2 regions of the Brevundimonas sp. T2-11 genome follow, and region 2 is predicted to be linked to the other one. Evidence: predicted binding sites of a transcription regulator. Region 2 holds the regulator's gene; the other holds the start of a gene.
What was found. The regulator LexA, encoded in region 2, represses DNA repair genes until DNA is damaged. The targets are predictions, from matches to a motif close to ATGTTCNCNANNTGTTCT.
Positions count from the first base shown of each region.

Region 1 (8,871 bases), 170 kb from region 2:
CGAGGACGCCTGAGAACCTCGCGCCAAGTGGCGCGAAACCAACCTATGTGAAGAACAAAAACGCCGAAGCCATGCTGTTGGTCTAAGGCCATGAAGAATCAGTCGGAAACCCGCGTTGAAACCCGGCTCACAGCCTCGCTGGAGCAGATGCTGTCCAGTTTCGGGCCGCTGGGCGCCGATGACATCGCCTATATCCGCGACTGCTTCAGCGGAGTCCTGCAAAGCCATCCGGCCGGGACGCCGGTGCCTCTCTTTCCCGAACGCAACGAAGCCAGGCTGGTGATCCGGGGCTGGGCGGCCCGCGGCGCCATGCTTGAGGACGGTCGTCGCCAGATCGTCGGATTGAGCCTGCCCGGCGAGATGATCGTGGCCTCCGGCGCAGTGGATGCGGACATGCTGGTCTGGGCCCTGAACGACCTCGCCACGATCGACGCCACGGCCTTCTGGATCGCCATGTCCGAGCCCCGCACCCAGAGCGAACCCCTGCTGGAGGCCTGGCGGCACTACCGGACGGCGGAACGGCTTCGCATGGCGCGTCAGGTGATAAGACTTGGACGTCTCAACGCCTACGAGCGGACAGCTCACCTTCTGCTTGAACTTCATGAGCGCCAGTCGCGGCTGGAAGCCGCGGACGACGGCGTGCTGCGCCTGCCGCTCACCCAGGATGTTCTGGCGGACATCCTGGGGCTCAGCGCCGTGCACATGAACCGCACCCTGCAGCAGCTGCGCCGCAACAACCTCGTCGATTATCGAGCCGGGCGGGCGGTGCTGCAGAACCTCTCCAGCCTGGCCCAGGCGGCCAATCTGAGCGCCGACTGCGGACCTCGCGCCTGAAGGCGAGCGGATCGGGTCGCCCTGCCCTGTCGCGCCGCCGCTCCGGACACGGGCGGCGGCGGACGACGGAAGAGAGGCCGCTTCCTCGCCTGACTAACCCATGTTGTTTGCACCCTGGCGGGTCAGGCGCAGAGTGGGGATCTGAAAGGAAGTGACGACATGCCTCGTCTGCCCCGAATTGTCCGGCGCCTTCTCACCCTGTTCCTGGGCCGGACGCCCGTGATGCGCGCTTCGGGACGCCCCTCGCCCGCACCGCGTCGCCGCCTCCCCGCCTCGCGCCGTCGCTGACGCCCGGAACCCCGACCGCCTTCCGCTCACACGGGATCCCGGCCGAGACGCAGATAGGTCGGGTCGAATTCAGCCACACGGACCAGCCGGTCCCAGTCGAGAATCCGGATGAAGCGGCCGCTCCATTCCACGAGACCGTCGGCCCGCAGCTGGGCCACGGACCGATTGACGTGGACGGCCGAAAGGCCGAGCACGTCGGCGAGTACGGCCTGGCTCAGCGGCAGCTCCATCCTGCGCCCCCCGGCGCGCTCCACGGAGGCGAGGCGCAGATAGACCTCGCACAGCAGGTGGGCGAAACGGCCCAGGGCGGATCTTCGCCCGAGACCGGCCAGCCATTGGCGATGCACGGCCGCGTCGATGAGGGTCTCGAGCCAGAGCAGCCGCGTCAGATGGGGCTGGGTCTGGGAAATCCGTCGCAGCGACTCGTGCGGACAATAGCCGACGGCGCAGTCCGTCAGGCAGACCACCCCGTGGTCCATCGGACTCATCAGAAGGCTGTGAAGGTCGACGAAATCCCCGGGCACGTTCAGCTCGGTGATCTGGCGCGCCCCGTTCATCAGGACGACATAGCGGGCGGCGAAGCCTTCGAGCAGCAGGGTGCTGCGCGACGGCCTGTCATATTGCTCGACGATGTTTTCTCCGGCCTTGAGCAGGACCGGGGGCGCGACCACGTCGGCCAGGACGGCCATTTCCTCTTCCGTGATGACGTCACGACGCGACAGTTTGTCGATCAGGGGGCTGATCAGGGCGACCTCCAGGCAAGACGGCCTATTCCGCAGCAACGCTTGCCAAACCATCCAGCCTCTCGAGGGTTCCGAGCCCGGCTGCGCGCTTCATCAGGGCGCGGCGCTCACCCCGAAACGGTCCGAAGCCGGAACAAGTCTGGGTCCTCCCGCCTCGAACCCGTCGGCCTGGGCGAAGGATCGGCTGGCGCCGAGGCGACGCTTCACCCTGGCCGTGACGGAAAGAAGATCGCGGGCGACCACGGTCTCGGTGCGCAGGACGCGGGTCCCGCGGCTGCTGAATCGGACAGTGAAATCAGTCATGGCCTCTCCTTGCCGAACCCGAAGCTCACGCCCCGAAGCGCCGTTCCTCGGTCGGGTCTCCGACAGATCCGGATCGCCGTCGCGGGCCTGACCGCCCTTCTTCCTCCTAACCCATGTGAGTGGCGGCCGAGGCGCAAGGCGCCAAACTCCCCGCCCAGGAGTGCGACATGCAGACCATGAACGGCCTCACAGCCCTGAATTCAGGCCCTCGCCGCGCCCACCTCGTGGTGCAGGACCATCCCGTCTTCCAGGCCCTGCCCCCGAACGCCCGATCACGCATCGAGGCGACGAGCCGATCCCAGTCCCTGGCGGCCGGCGAAGCCCTCCCGGACGACGACGACCTCTATTTCGTTCTCACGGGGGTGCTGGGCCTCTTTCCGGGATCGGGCGGCGTCTGCGTCGCCATGACGCCGGCGGGCGCCGTCCATGGATGGGATCATCACCTTGCGTCCGGCGCTCCGCGCGCCCGGGTTCGGGCCCTGATCGACACCCTCGTCGGTCGGGTGCCGGCCGAGGCGGTGCTGGAATCCATGGGACGCGACTGGTTCGAGCGTCTGGTCGCCCGACAGGCGCCGTCAAGGCTGGCCGGGCTGGCGGCCGAGGCCGCGTGCAACGCCTCCCATCTCGTACCGGAGCGCCTGGCCAAATGGATCATTCGCCTCCACTGCGGCGGAAACGGCGCCCCGCTTCACCTCACCCAGTCCGATTTCGGCGCCATGCTGGGCGTCCAGAGAACCAGCATCAACGCCGCGGCCGGTCGTCTCCAGGCCCTTGATCTGGTCCGTTTCGGCCGGGGCAAGGTCCAGGTCCTGGATCTCGCCGGTCTTCGCCAGGCCGCCTGCGGCTGCGGCGAGCCTGTCCAGGTCTCGCCCAACCTCTCTCGCCGCAGCGAACAGGCTTCCCTAGCCCCCGAGCCGGCCTCCTGGTCGCCGGCGGAGACCTCCGGCGAAATCGCAACGCACACGCCTTCCAGGGCGGCCGTCTAGCCTCCCCGCCAGGCCGGATCCGGGCTTCCGACGCTTGGTCGGGCGGTTCAGGGCCGACGGCGAACCTCCAGAAGGCCGCGCGAAAGGCCTCGCCCTTCTCGCCGGTCAGGCGGCGGGCTTGAGCGCCCCGGCGGCGGCGTCGCGCGCCTTCATGCGCGCCCGCAGCTGCTCGCGAATGCTCCAGCCCTCGAGGTGCATCATGTCCTTGGTCGTATAGCCCTCGCGCGCCAGGGCTTCGCACAGGTCGCTGATCCTCAGACAGGCCCGGTTTTCATCGGCGATCTGAAAGACGCGCTCTATGACATGGATCTGGTTCATGTTTCCTCCGTGATCCAAGGACAGCGAAGGGCGACGGCCAAGGTTCCAGGACCGGATGACGCAGGCCCCGGGGGTCGTGCAACGGACACCCGGAACCCCGGGAAAACCGAAACCCTGGTTCAGGTCGCCGAAAGGAGATCGCCATGAATTTTCGTCCCCTTCTGATCGGACTGGCCGCGGGCCAGAGATCCATGACGCCGCTGGCCGCCGTGGCCCTGGCGGCGCGCGCCGGCGGCCTGGCGCCCGGCAACGGCGCGCCGTCCTTTCTCGCAGGCCGCTGCGTCGCGGTCGGCGCGACCCTTCTGGCGGTCGGCGAAATCCTCGGCGACAAGATGAATTCCGCTCCGGATCGCACCGTGCCGCCGGGACTGGCGGCGCGCCTCATCAGCGGAGGTCTTGCGGGCGCCGCCATGGCCCCGCGCGCCCTCAGAGGCCGCGCCGCGGCATTGGGAGCCGTCGGCGCGGTCGTCGGGGGCTATGCCGGCCTGGCCCTTCGCAAACGCGCCATGCGCCGATACGGTCAGAGGCGAAGCGGGTTGGTCGAAGACGTCCTGACCCTGGCCGCGACCGCCCTGATCACGGCCTCGGCCGCAAGGGCCCCGGAGCGGCGCCGTTCAGGACGCCCCGGACGCCCGACCGAACCGCCCTCATCCATGCTATGGGGCCGCCGGCGGGCGCCCTCGCCCGGATAAAGGACTTCATGGCGCGACAACCCCGCTTCACCCGCCGGCTCTCCGCCGCCAATCTGGTCCATCTCGGCGCGCCGCGTCTGGCCGAGCTGCTGATCGAGGCCGGCGCCGGGAACGCCAATCTCAAGCGCCGTCTCCGGCTGGAGCTCGCCGCCGGGGTCGGACCCGAGGCCCTGGCCCTGGAGATCGACAAGCGCATCACCGCTCTCGCCGCTGCGCGAACCCGCGTCTCCTGGCGCAAGCGCGGCGAACTGATCGAGGATCTCGACGCCCATCGGCTCATGATCACCGCACGCCTGGCCCCCCAGGACGCCGCCCGGGCCCTGGGCGTCCTCATCCGCTGGTTCGATCTTCACCCGGGCCTGAACGTCCGGGTGAAGGACGTCAAGGGCGAACTCCCCGTCGTTTTTGAACAGGCCGCGCCCGATCTCTTCGCCCTGGCCGAGGCCGCAGACGACATGGCCCTGCGCGATCTGATCGACGCCCTCGGCCGGCGCCCCCAGGACTACAGCCGCTGGATCGCGGCCGCGGGAGAAGCGCTCACGCCCGGCACGGCGCGACGTCTTCTCGACCGTCTGCCCGCCGTCGTCAGAAAGAGCCCGGCGGGCCGCAATCTCGTGCGCCGCCTGGCCGACCGGGCGCAGGACCTGGACCTCTGGCTCTCCCTCGTCACGCCCGAGCAGGCGGGCGCCCCTGACGTCGCCGCCGACATCGCGCGCCGCCTCCTGCGCGCGGGCCGGGTCGTCGAGGCTCGCGCGGCCCTGGAAGCCGCCCTCGCCCCTTCGCCGCTCAACCGCCGCTGGACCTTCGGTCGCGCCCCCTCGGACGGCCCGCCCCGCCTCACCCCGGCCTGGGAGGCCGCCTCCATCGACCTGCTGGAAGCCGAGGGAAGCCGCCAGGAGGCCCAGGACCTGCGCTGGCGCCTGTTCGAACGCGATCTTTCGGTCCCGGTTCTGCGCGACTATCTCGCCCGACTGCCCGACTTCGATGACGTCGAGGCCCTGGACCGGGCCTTCGCCCATGCCTCGACCCATGCCGATTTCAGGGCGGCCCTCCAGTTCCTGATGGATTGGCCGGCTCATCGGGAGGCGGCGGCCATGGTCCTGGCCCGCCCCCGCGAGGCGCGACAGGCCGGGCCGGCCTCGGCGGACTGGGCGGCCCGCCTGTCCCAACGCTTTCCAGAAGCCGCCGACAGGCTTGCAGGCTAGAGGAGGTCCTGGGCCGAGACCGACGCCGTCGGCGACGCAAGCGTCCGGAAGGTGATGGAATAGCGCAGCGCCGTCATGGGCGAGATGGAATGCTCCCAATCCCGGCGCGCCTCGCCCGAGAGCCGATAGACCGAGCCCGGATCCAGCAGGACGGCGTCCCTTCGCCATCCAGCCTCTTCCCTGCGGCGCAGGCGCATGAGGCAGGGCGCAAGGAAGGAGACGCCGAGAATCTCGCCGTAGACGGGCCGGTCCCTGTGCCAGCCTATGCCGGCGCCTGGCGCGTACCGGTTGACGAGCGCCTGGACGAAGACGCCTTCATCCGCCCCGACCCTTCGGGCGATCCGCCGCAGAAGATCGAGCATGAAGTCAGGCCAGGGATCCGTCGCCCCCATCCGCCCCTGCGCCAGGTCATGGCGGCGCCCGAAGGCGGCGATATGCCGGAAACCCTGATAGCCCCCGTGTTCATAGGGTCTGAAACCCAGCCGCTGCAGCTGCTCGACCGCGATCGACTGCTCGGCCGTCGACAGGATGTCGGCCCTGTAGTCGAAACCGGCGGGACCAGCCGGCTCGGGCATATGACCGAAGAGGTCCCCCTGGACCATGGTCACGACAGCGCCAGTTCGCCTGGACCGGCGCCCGGCCTCGCCTTCTCGAGGTTGGAAAGCGTCACCCCGACCAGGCGCACCCCGATCGTCGGCGGATAGAGAGACCGGACCAGCAGACGCGCCACGTCCCGCAATCGCGCCCGGGAAGCGACGGGTTCGACAAAGGAGCGGCTTCGGGTGGATTGGCGGAAGTCGGCCCATTTGACCTTGACCGTCACGGTGCGGCCGAGGGCGCCGGCCTTCATGCACCAGGCCCAGACCTCGTCGGCCATGGCGTCCACGCCTGCTTCAATGGCGGCGGGTTCGACCATGTCGCTGGCGAAGGTGGTTTCCGATCCGCTGGATTTGCGCTCCCGATCCGGATTGACCGGTCTCTCGTCCCGCCCTCGCGCCATCGCATAGTACCAGGCGCCGGACTTGCCGAAGTGCTGCTGGAGGAAGGCGAGCGACTGCCGCCTCAGATCCTCTCCGGTCTCGATGCCCAACCGATTCATCCTCTCGGCCGTGACCGGTCCGACGCCGTGAAAACGCTTCACCGGCAGGGCCGCGACAAAGGCTTCTCCGCGGCCGGGCGGCACGACGAACTGACCATCGGGCTTGCGCTGATCAGAGGCCAGCTTGGCGAGAAACTTGTTGTAGGAAACGCCCGCGGAGGCCGTCAGGCCCGTCGCTTCCAGAATCCGCGCCCGTATCTCCGCCGCCGTGGCGGTCGCCGTGGGCAGCCCCCTCGCATTGGCCGTGACGTCGAGATAGGCCTCATCCAGGGACAGGGGCTCCACCAGGGCGGTGTAGTCGGCGAATATGGCGTGGATCTGGGCCGACACGGCGCGATAGACTTCGAAGCGCGGCGGCGTGAAGACCAGGTCGGGACATTTGCGCAAGGCCGTGCTCGAGGGCATGGCCGAACGCACTCCAAAGCGCCGCGCCTCATAGCTGGCGGCTGCGACCACGCCGCGCGCGGCGGCGTGCCCCACGGCCACGGGCCGCCCGCGCAGGCCGGGATCATCCCTCTGCTCCACCGAGGCGAAGAAGGCGTCCATGTCCACGTGGATGATCTTGCGAGGCTGGGCGACGTCCATCAAGGACACCTAGCAAGACTGGAACAAAAACGGAACATCTGCTTTACGCCGCCAGGCTCGGCGAAAGGCGCGCCCGAAATCCGGCTCAAGGGAACTCGCCGCGCCAAGGGCCGTTTGATGCGCCAATATCAGGGTAAAGTGCGTGATTTCATACTATTGCATCATCAACATGCCAGGCGTTCCGGCTCGCGAAATCCAGGTCCTGCCGGCTTCAGACGATCAGTCGGCCCGCAAGGCGCTGGACGGGGTCATGAGCGAATGGATCGGCTTCTCGACCGCCTGCCTCTACCACGGCGAACGCCTGGTCGAGGTTCGAAGCAATCCCGACCTCGGCTTTCCGCCCGAACCGCTCCTGCCCCCAGCGCCCGCGGACAGGAAGGCGGCCGCCTGAAGCCGGCCGCCTTGATCAAGGCGAGGCCCCGGCCCCGCCGGCCTGGAAAAGGCCGGGTTCAGAAGGGCCGGCCGGGAAACGGGAGGCGCAGCTCCCCGGCCCTTCCGGCCCCTGGACCGCGTCTCAAACGGCGTCGATCGCCCTCTTCGCGACCTGCAGGTCCTCCAGGAAGGCCAGGCGCTCCCGTCGGCGCGCCTCGGCGTCCGGCAGGCGCAGGAGATAGGCCGGATGGACGGTGAGCAGGACCCGGTCGCCCTCCCGGCTTTCAACGACCCTTCCCCGTTCCGACTGGATCGCCGGCTTTCGGCCCAGCAGGGCCGCGCCGGCGGTCGCGCCGAGCGCCAGGATCAGACGCGGTCTCACCAGCCTGAGTTCATGGTCCAGCCACCAGCGACAGGCCTGGACCTCCCCTGCGTCAGGCGTCCTGTGGAGCCGTCGCTTGCCGCGCGGCTCGTGCTTGAAATGTTTGACGGCGTTGGTCAGGTAGGCTTCGGCGCGATCCAGACCGGCTTGTGCAAGACCCTCGTCCAGCAGGCGGCCCGCCGGACCGACGAACGGGCGCCCGGCGAGATCCTCCTGATCCCCCGGCTGCTCGCCGACGATCATCAAGCGCGCGCGCGCCGGTCCCTCGCCGCACACCGCCTGGGTGGCGTCGCGCCACAGCGGGCAGCGACGACAGCCCTGCACGCCCCTCTGCAATTCCGCGAGATGGTCCGGTCTCATCTCGTCGGTCGCCGCCCTGTCGACAGGGCGGGCGCGCAGCCTCTGAAACTTCTCATTGGGACGGGGCGCGGGTTCGGACACCATGGCCTCGGTTCGAACCGAGGCCGACGCCACGAGTTCCGCGATGAGCGAGGCTTCCGGCAGATTCTTCCAGTAACGCTTCGGCATCTCCGACTGCATCATGCGCGTCCGCAGACGGGCCGGGTTGAAGGTCGAGGCGTAGTAGGCGCGCCAGAAATCCTCGACCTCGTCCGCCCGCGGCGCCTGATCCTGACGTGCGGGCGGCCCGAAGCCAAGACTCCGCCCGTCCCAGCGCGCCGTGCCGTCCGGCGTCAGGATGGACCAGCGCATGGTGCTGAACCGCCGGGCGAAGAAGGGTGCGGTCTTTTCCAGGACGCGGTGCGCGGGCTCGAACCAGGCGACCCAATGCTCGCCTTCCTCATCCCTTGTTTCGCGAAAGCGGACAAAGGCCTTCATCTTGTGGGCGGCCCTGCGCACGGTCTTCACGCGCTCCGCCGCCGCCGCGACATCAGGGTCGCAGGCCGCCCGCATCAGATCCGGCTCGTCCCGCAACCGCCACAGCAGGCGGTACATCAGATCGAAGCGATCCGGGGCCCGATGCAGGATCAGGTCTCCGACCGTGTCGAGGAAGGCGCGAGGCACGCAGAAGCCGCCTTCCCCGTCAGGCGCCCCCGGCTTTTCCT
Region 1 covers NZ_AP027920.1:1,856,818-1,865,688, forward strand. The annotation lists gene ACZ5XO_RS09225 (Crp/Fnr family transcriptional regulator) at 91-834, shown strand; gene ACZ5XO_RS09230 (Crp/Fnr family transcriptional regulator) at 1,149-1,919, opposite strand; gene ACZ5XO_RS09235 (hypothetical protein) at 1,959-2,168, opposite strand; gene ACZ5XO_RS09240 (Crp/Fnr family transcriptional regulator) at 2,336-3,154, shown strand; gene ACZ5XO_RS09245 (hypothetical protein) at 3,260-3,472, opposite strand; gene ACZ5XO_RS09250 (DUF4126 domain-containing protein) at 3,616-4,164, shown strand; gene ACZ5XO_RS09255 (DUF6880 family protein) at 4,173-5,369, shown strand; gene ACZ5XO_RS09260 (alpha-ketoglutarate-dependent dioxygenase AlkB) at 5,366-5,944, opposite strand; gene dinB (DNA polymerase IV) at 5,974-7,053, opposite strand; gene ACZ5XO_RS09270 (hypothetical protein) at 7,196-7,444, shown strand; gene ACZ5XO_RS09275 (UdgX family uracil-DNA binding protein) at 7,568-8,871, opposite strand, start outside.
Region 1: dinB (DNA polymerase IV) is a predicted target of LexA. The motif match lies at 7,074-7,091, and genes of this name have one in related genera.

Region 2 (8,871 bases):
ATTGTTTCATGGCCGCCTCTTTAGGCACCGTTGTCGCGGAAGCCAAGATGTTGCGGCGGGTCCGCTTGCGGCGCCCTAGGGACTGCCCCTATACGCGACGTTGGCGCCCCTTTGACGCCGGCCCTCGTCAGGTTTCTGTCTCGATGATCACGCTGTTCCGCAACTTCTCCAAGTCGAAATGGGCTGCGGGCCTGTTCGCCTTGATCATCCTCAGCTTCCTGGTTGTGGGCGCTCAGTCGGATGTCTTCTCCAGCTTCAGCCCGAAACACGTCATCGACGCCGGTGATCGCAGCATCAGCGCGCAGCAGTTCCGCGGCGACTTCGAGCGCGTACGCGCCAATCTTCAGGAGCAGGCTGGCCGCCCCGTGTCCTTCGAGGACATGGTCAAGGAGAACATCCACACCCAGTATCTGGAAACCCAGACGCAGCGGATGGGTTTCCTCGCCTGGGCCTGGAACGCCGGCATCAGACCCGGCAAGGAGCTGGTGCTGAAAGAAATCCGCCAGATTCCGGCCTTCTTCAATCAGGTCAGCGGTCAGTTCGATCAGGATCGTTATGAGCAGGCGCTCGCCGCGCAGGGGCTGACGTCCGAAATGCTCGAGCAGGACCTGCGCGACCAGTATGTCGTCAGCCAGTTCAGCGCCGGCGTCTTCGCAGGCGCCCGCGTGCCGCGGATCTACGGCGCCTTGCTGGCCGGCCAGGCGCTCGAGACGCGCGACGGCCGTTGGTTCACTGTCACACAGGCCATGGCGGGATCCGCACCGGCTCCGACCGACGCCCAGCTGACCGCCTACATCAACGAGAACGCCGCCCAACTGCGCCGTCCCGAATTCCGCATGATCTCGATCGTGCTCTTCAACCCTGGCCCCAACAGCCAGCCTGCCCCGATTACCGAGGAGCGCATTCGCGAACGCTTCGAGTTCCGCAAGGCTGCGCTCACCAATCCCGAGAAGCGCACCTTCGTCACCCTGACCGTGCCGAACAAGGCCGCCGCTGACCGCATCGCCGCCGACCTGCGCGCCGGCAAGGCCCCGGCCGAAGTCGCCGCCGCCAACAAGATCGAAGTCAGCAACTACAACGACACGCCGCAGAGCGCCCTGGGCGATCCCGCCGTCGGCGCCGCCGTCTTCGCCCTGCCCGTCAATCAGGTTTCCAACCCGATCCAAGGCCGGGTCGGTTTCACCGTCGCCAAGCTGACCGGTGTCACGCCGGGCGCTCCCGCCACGCTTGAGAGCGTCCGCGGTGCCCTGGTGGAGGAACTGCGTGCTGAAGACGTCAAAGCCGCTACCTACGCCAAGGTCGAGCAGTACGAAAAGGCTCGCCAGGAAGGCAAGAACCTGGCCGACGCCGCCCAAGCCGTTGGCGCGCGACTGGTTCAACTGCCGCCCGTCACCGCCGATGGCCGTCTGCCTGACGGTCAGCCGATGAACGCCCCGCGTCAGATTTTCGAGTCGGCCTACGCCCTGGCCAAGGGTGGCGAGAGCGAACTGATCGACGCTGGCGAAGGCCAGTACTTCGCGGTCCGCGTGGACGACATCCGTCCCGCCGCTCTGCCCGCCTTGGCTGAAGTTCGCGCTCCTCTGGCCCAGCAATGGACCATGCGTGAGAACGCTCGCCGGCTTTCGGCCAAGGCCGAGGAACTCGCCCAGCGGGTTCGCGGCGGCGAGGACATCGCCAAGGTCGCCGCCTCGGTCAACGCCTCCTTGATGACGCGCGCCGGCGTCCAGCAAAGCCGTGAAACCCAGACGCAGCTGGGCGAGGGCGTCCTGCGCGGCCTCTTCGGTCAAGGCAAGGATCAGGTCTTCACGGGCCAGACCCAGACCGGCTTCGTCGTGGGTCGCGTCGACGGCATTCATGCCGCCGTTCCCGCCCTGGCCGCCCCCTTGGTCGAACAGGTTCGCCCGCGTCTGACCCAGGAGTTGGCAAACACCATGATCGAACAAGGCGTCAACGCCGCTGCGGCGCGAGTGAAGGCCAAGAACGATCCCGCCGCCGCCATCGCCGCCCTGGGCATCGAAGCTCCCGCAGCCGCTCCGGCGGCTCCGGCCGCCCCTGCGCCCGCCAAGAAATGAGCGCAGGCGTCGGACAGGAAGCTGAACGCGCCGCGTTTGTCTCTGGCCTGAAATCAGGCCGCCCCCAGGTCGTCGTTCGTCGCCTGATCGACGACCTGGAGACGCCGGTTTCGGCCTTCCTCAAGGTCGGACACGGACGGCCCTACGCCAGCCTTTTCGAGTCTGTCGAAGGCGGCGCGGTCAACGGCCGCTACTCCTTTGTCACCCTGGCTCCCGACGTCGTATGGCGCTGCCGTGACGGTCAGGCCGAAATGGCGCGAGGCGAGGCTGTCCTCGCCGACCGGTTCACGCCCGAAGATCGCCCTGCGCTGGAGTCCCTGCGCGCCCTGATCGCCGCCACCCGTTTTGAGTTGCCCGACGATCTGCCGCCCATGGCCGCCGGCCTGTTCGGTGTCTTCGGTTACGACATGGTGCGCCTGCTGGAGCCGCTGGGCCCGGCTAACCCCGACCCGTTGAACCTGCCCGACGCCGTCATGGCGCGCCCGTCGCTGGTCGCCATCTTCGATTCGGTGAAGCACGAGATCGTCCTGATCGCCGCCGCCTATCCCGACAGCGGCGCAGATGCGGACACGGCCTTCGATGCCGCCATCGGACGCCTGGACGACTTCGAGGACCGCCTGCGCGGTCCCCTGCCGATCCAGCGTGAAGCCCAGCCGATTCCCGCCCCCGACTTCCACTCGCCGGTCGACGCCGCCGGGTTCGACGCCATGGTGGCCAGGGCCAAGGACTACATCACCGCGGGCGACATCTTCCAGGTCGTGCTGGCCCACCGCTTCTCTGCGCCCTGGAGCCAGGACCCGTTCGCCTTCTATCGGTCGCTGCGTCGCGGCAACCCGTCGCCCTATCTCTTCTTCCTCGACTACGTGGACTTCCAGCTGGCCGGGTCCAGCCCGGAAATCCTGGTCCGGCTGAAGGACGGCCGCGTGACCATCCGTCCGTTGGCCGGCACCCGCCCGCGCGGCGCCACGCCGGAACTGGACAAGGCGCTGGAGGTCGAACTTCTGGCCGATCCCAAGGAACGGGCCGAGCACCTGATGCTGCTGGACCTGGGCCGCAACGACGTGGGTCGCGTCTCATCGCCCGGCTCGGTCGAGGTGACCGAGAGCTTCGTCGTCGAGCGCTACAGCCAGGTCATGCACATCGTCTCCAACGTCAACGGCGCGGCTGATCCCAGGCTGGACGCGGTGGACACGCTTCTGGCCGCCCTGCCCGCCGGCACCCTGTCCGGCGCGCCCAAGGTGCGGGCCATGGAGATCATTGACGAACTGGAGACCGAGAAACGCGGCGTCGGCTACGGCGGCGGCGTGGGCTATATCTCGGCCAATGGCGAGGCGGACATCTGCATCGTCCTGCGCACCGCCATGTTCGCCCAGGACAAGATCTTCGTTCAGGCTGGCGCGGGCGTCGTCGCCGACAGCGATCCCGCCGCCGAATACGCTGAGACCCTGGCCAAGGCCCGCGCCCCGATGAAGGCGGCCGAGGACGCGTGGCGATTCACCGCGACCACTCGCGGCCAGGGCGCGAACGGCTCAGTCTAAGGATTGGAAACCGTGGAACCCTGGTCGAACGACACGCCGGGGCCCACGACCATGGTCCCCGCCAGCAACACCGCCGCCGTCGCGGCGAAGGCCGCCGCCGCCAGCAGGCGCAGCGGCTTGGGTTTTTCTGTGGTCGGCTCGTCGAGCAGGGCCTGGGCGTCGCGGATGGCTTCTAAGCGGGTCAAGACGGATTTCTTCCGATGGCGATGCTCCTGTATCGCGCGGACAGCTTAACGTCCGCTTTCAGTCCGCCTTCGCTTGGCGCGTCGTCCCTCCCGTCCTAAGAACCCTGCCATGATCCTCGTCGTCGATAACTACGACAGCTTTACCTACAACCTCGTCCACTACCTCGCGGAGCTGGGCGCCCAGACGCATGTCGTCCGCAACGACGACCTGACGGTGGAAGAAGCCTGGGCGCTGAAGCCCGAGGCCGTGCTGCTGTCGCCCGGTCCCTGCGATCCCGATCAGGCCGGCATCTGCCTGCCTATCCTGAAAACCGCGCCGCTGGACATGCCGATCTTCGGCGTCTGCCTGGGCCATCAGGCCATCGGCCAGGCGTTCGGCGGCGACGTGATCCGCGCCAAGACCCTGATGCACGGCAAGACCTCGCCGATCGAGCATGAGGGCCGCAGCCTGTTCAAGGGCCTGCCCTCGCCCTTCACCGCCACCCGCTATCACTCGCTGGCCGTGCGCCGCGAGACCCTGCCGGACGAGCTGGAAGTCACCGCCTGGACCGCTGACGGCGAGATCATGGGGCTGGCCCACCGCATCCGGCCGATCCACGGCGTTCAGTTCCACCCGGAATCCATCGCCACCGAGCACGGCCACGACATGATCGCCAACTTCCTCGATCTGGCGGGCGTCAAGCGACTGGCGACGGTCTGAGGCTATGGACGGTTTCAAGCCTCTGCTGGGCAAGCTGGTGGACGGGCATGTCCTGACCCCGGACGAAGCCCATGCCTTCTTCTCGGCCTGTCTGCGGGGCGAGCCGACCCCGTCGCAGGTCGCCGCCGCCGTCACCGCCCTGCGCATCCGAGGCGAGACGGTGGACGAGATCGTCGCCTTCGCCACCGCCATGCGCGAGGCCGCCCTGTCGCTGGATCATCCGTTTGACGATGTGATCGACACCTGCGGCACCGGCGGCGATGGCCAGCACACCTATAACGTCTCGACCGCCGCAGCCTTCGTTCTGGCGGGCGCGGGGCTCAAGGTCGCCAAGCACGGCAACCGCGCCATCAGCTCAAAGTCCGGCTCGTCCGACGTCCTGGCCGCCCTGGGCGTCAACCTGGACGCCACCATCCCGCAACAGGCCCGCGCCCTGGATCAGGCTGGCATCGCCTTCCTGTTCGCCCCCACCTATCACGGGGCCATGCGTCACGTCGGGCCAGTCCGGGCCGAGATCGGTTTCCGCACGGTTTTCAACCTCCTGGGGCCGCTTTGTAATCCGGCTCATGCAAATCGTCAGGTCATGGGCGTCTATGATCCAACCCTGCTGGAGCCCCTGGTCGAGGTGCTGGGCCGCCTCGGCGCGCGCCGCGCCTGGACCGTCCACGGTCAGGGTCTGGACGAGATGACCACCACAGGCCCGACCGAGGTGGCCGAGTGGAAGGACGGCGTTGTCCGCCGCTTCACCGTCACCCCCGCTGACGCCGGCCTGCCGCTGGCGACGCTGGACGATCTGCGCGGCGGCGACGCCGAGCATAACGCGGCGGCGCTGAAGGCCCTGCTGGCGGGCGAGCGTGGCCCCTATCGCGATATCGTCGTGCTGAACGCCGCCGCTGCCCTCGTCGTGGCCGACCGCGCCGCCGGCCTGCGTGAAGGGGCCGAACTGGCCGCCGCCGTCATCGACGACGGTCGCGCCGCCGCCGCGCTGGAAACCCTGGTGCGCGTCACCAACACCCCTATCGATCCTGACGAGGCCGCATGACCGACGTTCTGGCGAAGATCGCCGCCTACAAGCGCGAAGACGTGGCCGCCCGCAAGCTTGCGACCTCTCAGTCCGCCGTCGAGGCCCTCGCCGGCCAGGCGTCGGCCCCGCGCGGCTTCCGCTCCGCACTGGAACGCGTGGCCGAGGAAACCGGCCGCCCCGCCCTGATCGCCGAGATCAAGAAGGCCAGCCCGTCCAAGGGCCTGATCCGCGCCGACTTCGACCCGCCCGCCCTCGCGAAAGCCTATGAGCGCGGCGGCGCGACCTGCCTGTCCGTCCTGACCGATGGCCCCAGCTTCCAGGGCGACGACGCCTTCCTGGCCGCCGCCCGCGACGCGGTCGCCCTGCCCTGCCTGCGCAAGGACTTCCTGGTCGATCCCTGGCAGGTGGCCGAGAGCCGCGCCCTGGGCGCAGACTGCATCCTCATCATCCTGGCCATGGTCGACGACGCCCTGGCCGCCGACCTGCTGGCCGAGGCCGAACGATTCGGCATGGACGCCCTTATCGAGACCCATGACGAGGCCGAAATGGCCCGCGCCTGCAAGCTGGACGGCGACCTGGTCGGCATCAACAACCGATCCCTCCGCACCTTCGAGGTCGACCTCGACGCCACCGAGCGCCTGTCCATGCTCAGCCCCGTGAAAGCCCTGCTGGTGGCCGAAAGCGGCATCTTCACGCCCGACGACGTCGCCCGCGTCGCCGACGCCCACGCCCAGGCCATCCTCGTCGGCGAAAGCCTGATGCGTCAGGAGGATGTGGAGGCGGCGACGAGGACCCTGCTGTCACTGAGCTAGTGTCGGATATCGGCTTGGCAGGAAATGTCCGCAGTCGAACCGTTGCGGACATCCACTGCGTCCGCTCATATATCTAGATGACGATGTTCGATTTGCCGGCCGTTAGGATTCTTGTCGGTGCAACGCTGGTCTTGGGCGGCGGGTGCTTCGACGAGCACACGACCGAACAGCAACGGTTTGTCGCCCGAGATGGAAAAGGGCAGATCATCGCTACCGTGACCCTGGAGCAACCGCTCTCCGCTCACGACACCAGCCTTACCTTCGATGGCCCCCCTGAACCGGGACACACTGTTTTAGTCGAACCAATGACTTTCGAGGATGCAGGAACGTTTCAATGCCACTGGTCCAAGCTCATCACCATTTGCAAAACGGCTGAACAAGAGCCCGCCGAGACCCGCCTAGCGGCGGGTGGCTATGTCCGTCGGCTCGATGCTGAGACTGTCATTGTATCCGACGCGCCCGGCGGCGTTGCAGGCGATTTCGCGACTTTTCGTGATGGGCGTCTGATCGCGTTCGGAGTCCGAGACCAATCCGGCGCGACGCCTTGGCGATACGATGCGCTCTAGGTCCGCTTCCCACCCTTAGACGACATCCCGAGGGACTGCTTTGAGTGGCAAACCTCCCTGCCGATGGAAATCCTGCTGTCATTGGGTTTGACGACAACGTCCCCCGAAACCCGTCGAGTTGACATTCAGCAAGAACACTTACAGAACATCGACAACGGTTCACGCCTTGTTCTGGAAGCCCTGCGCCCATGCTCACCAAGAAGCAGCACGAACTCCTGATGTTCATTCACGAACGGATTCAGGAAACGGGCGTCTCGCCCTCCTTCGACGAGATGAAGGAGGCGCTGGATCTGGCGTCCAAGTCGGGCATCCACCGCCTGATCACGGCGCTGGAGGAGCGCGGCTTCATCCGCCGCCTGGCCCACCGCGCCCGCGCGCTGGAGGTCGTCAAGCTGCCGGAACAGGCCACGGCGGGCGCGCCGCGCGGCCATGCGGGCTTCAAGCCCGGCGTGATCGAGGGCGGCGGTCGCCCCAAGGCGGCCGAACCGGCCAACGACACGCGCGAACTGGCCCTGATGGGCAAGATCGCGGCTGGCACGCCCATCGACGCCATCGAGCATGAAACCGCCCGCTATCCGGTGCCCGAAACCATGCTGGGCGCGGGCGAACACTATCTGCTCGAGATCGAGGGCGACTCGATGATCGAGGCGGGCATCCTCAACGGCGACATGGTCATCATCAAATCGACCGCTGACGCCTCGTCCGGCGAGATCGTGGTGGCCCTGGTCGAGGGCGAACAGGCCACGCTGAAGCGCCTGCGCAAGAAGGGCGCCTCCATCGCGCTGGAGCCCGCCAACCGCAACTACGAAACCAAGATCTACGGCTCGGATCAGGTCGCGGTTCAGGGCAAGCTGGTCGGCCTTATCCGCCGCTATCACTGAAGTCGGGATCGGCCTGTCGGGTCCAGGGCCTCTGCCCCCTGACGTCCGCCGCCCACACCGCCTTCCAGCCCGCACCGACGCGCCACAGCTCGACCGAGCCGCCGCGCCCATAGTCTACGCCGTCCAGCACCAGCCTTTCGGCGCATGACGCCGGCAAGCTCAACAGCTCGGCGCGACTACTGACGACCTGCGACGAGCGGCACATCGCGTCCAACTGCTCGACCGAAGGCGGCTTCTTGCCCCACCACAGGGCGACCGGCCCGGCCTTGCTGGTTTCCGGCGCGCAGAAGGATCGCTTGCAGGACCAGCCTTCTTCCGGTCTCGGCGTCAGTTCCAGCCCACGCCGTCGCGACCACAGGTCCGCCGCGAACTGCCTTACGCCGGGCCGCACCACGACAGCCGCCTCTGCCTGACGCCAAGCCGCATTGGTCCCGCCGTCGCCGATCCACAGATCAGGCGCCGCCGGTCGCGGCCAGATCAGCACCGCCGCCGCCAAGGGCAGGCCCAGCCACCTCAACCGCCCGCGCCACAGGCAGATGAACAGGATGCCGAGGAAGGCGATCGGCAGGGCCGCCGCCGGTGCGCTGGCGATGGTCTGGACCGCCCCCGGCAGGCCCGCCGTCCAGTGACCGATGGCCAGCATCAGATCGACGCCCTTGCCCGCCAGCCACAGGAAGGGCGCGCCCAATCCCAAAGGCTCCAGCGCCGCGCCCAGCGCCAGGGCCGGCATCAGGATGAAGTCCGCGATCGGCGCCGTTCCCAGATTGGCCACCAGCCCATAGATGGCGGTGCGGTTGAAATGCTGCATGGCGAACGGACCCGTCGCCATGCCGGCCACCAGACTGGCGGTGCAGGCGACCAGCAGCCAACTGCCCAGCCGCTGCGCCGCCACGATGGGCCAGGGCGCGGAAATCTCCTTGATCCGGCGCGGCCAGACCTCGACCAGAGCGACCAGGGCCGCCGTCGCCGCGAACGACATCTGGAACCCCGGTGTGACGATGGCCTCGGGCTGCAACAACAGGACGACGAAGGCCGCCACCGCCAGGGCGTGCATGGTCACCGCCTGACGATCCAGCAGGATAGCGACGAAGGC
Region 2 covers NZ_AP027920.1:1,682,953-1,691,823, forward strand. The annotation lists gene tpiA (triose-phosphate isomerase) at 1-10, opposite strand, end outside; gene ACZ5XO_RS08400 (peptidylprolyl isomerase) at 144-2,072, shown strand; gene trpE (anthranilate synthase component I) at 2,069-3,610, shown strand; gene ACZ5XO_RS08410 (hypothetical protein) at 3,607-3,795, opposite strand; gene ACZ5XO_RS08415 (anthranilate synthase component II) at 3,905-4,495, shown strand; gene trpD (anthranilate phosphoribosyltransferase) at 4,500-5,537, shown strand; gene trpC (indole-3-glycerol phosphate synthase TrpC) at 5,534-6,331, shown strand; gene ACZ5XO_RS08430 (hypothetical protein) at 6,409-6,897, shown strand; gene lexA (transcriptional repressor LexA) at 7,086-7,778, shown strand; gene ACZ5XO_RS08440 (ComEC/Rec2 family competence protein) at 7,759-8,871, opposite strand, start outside.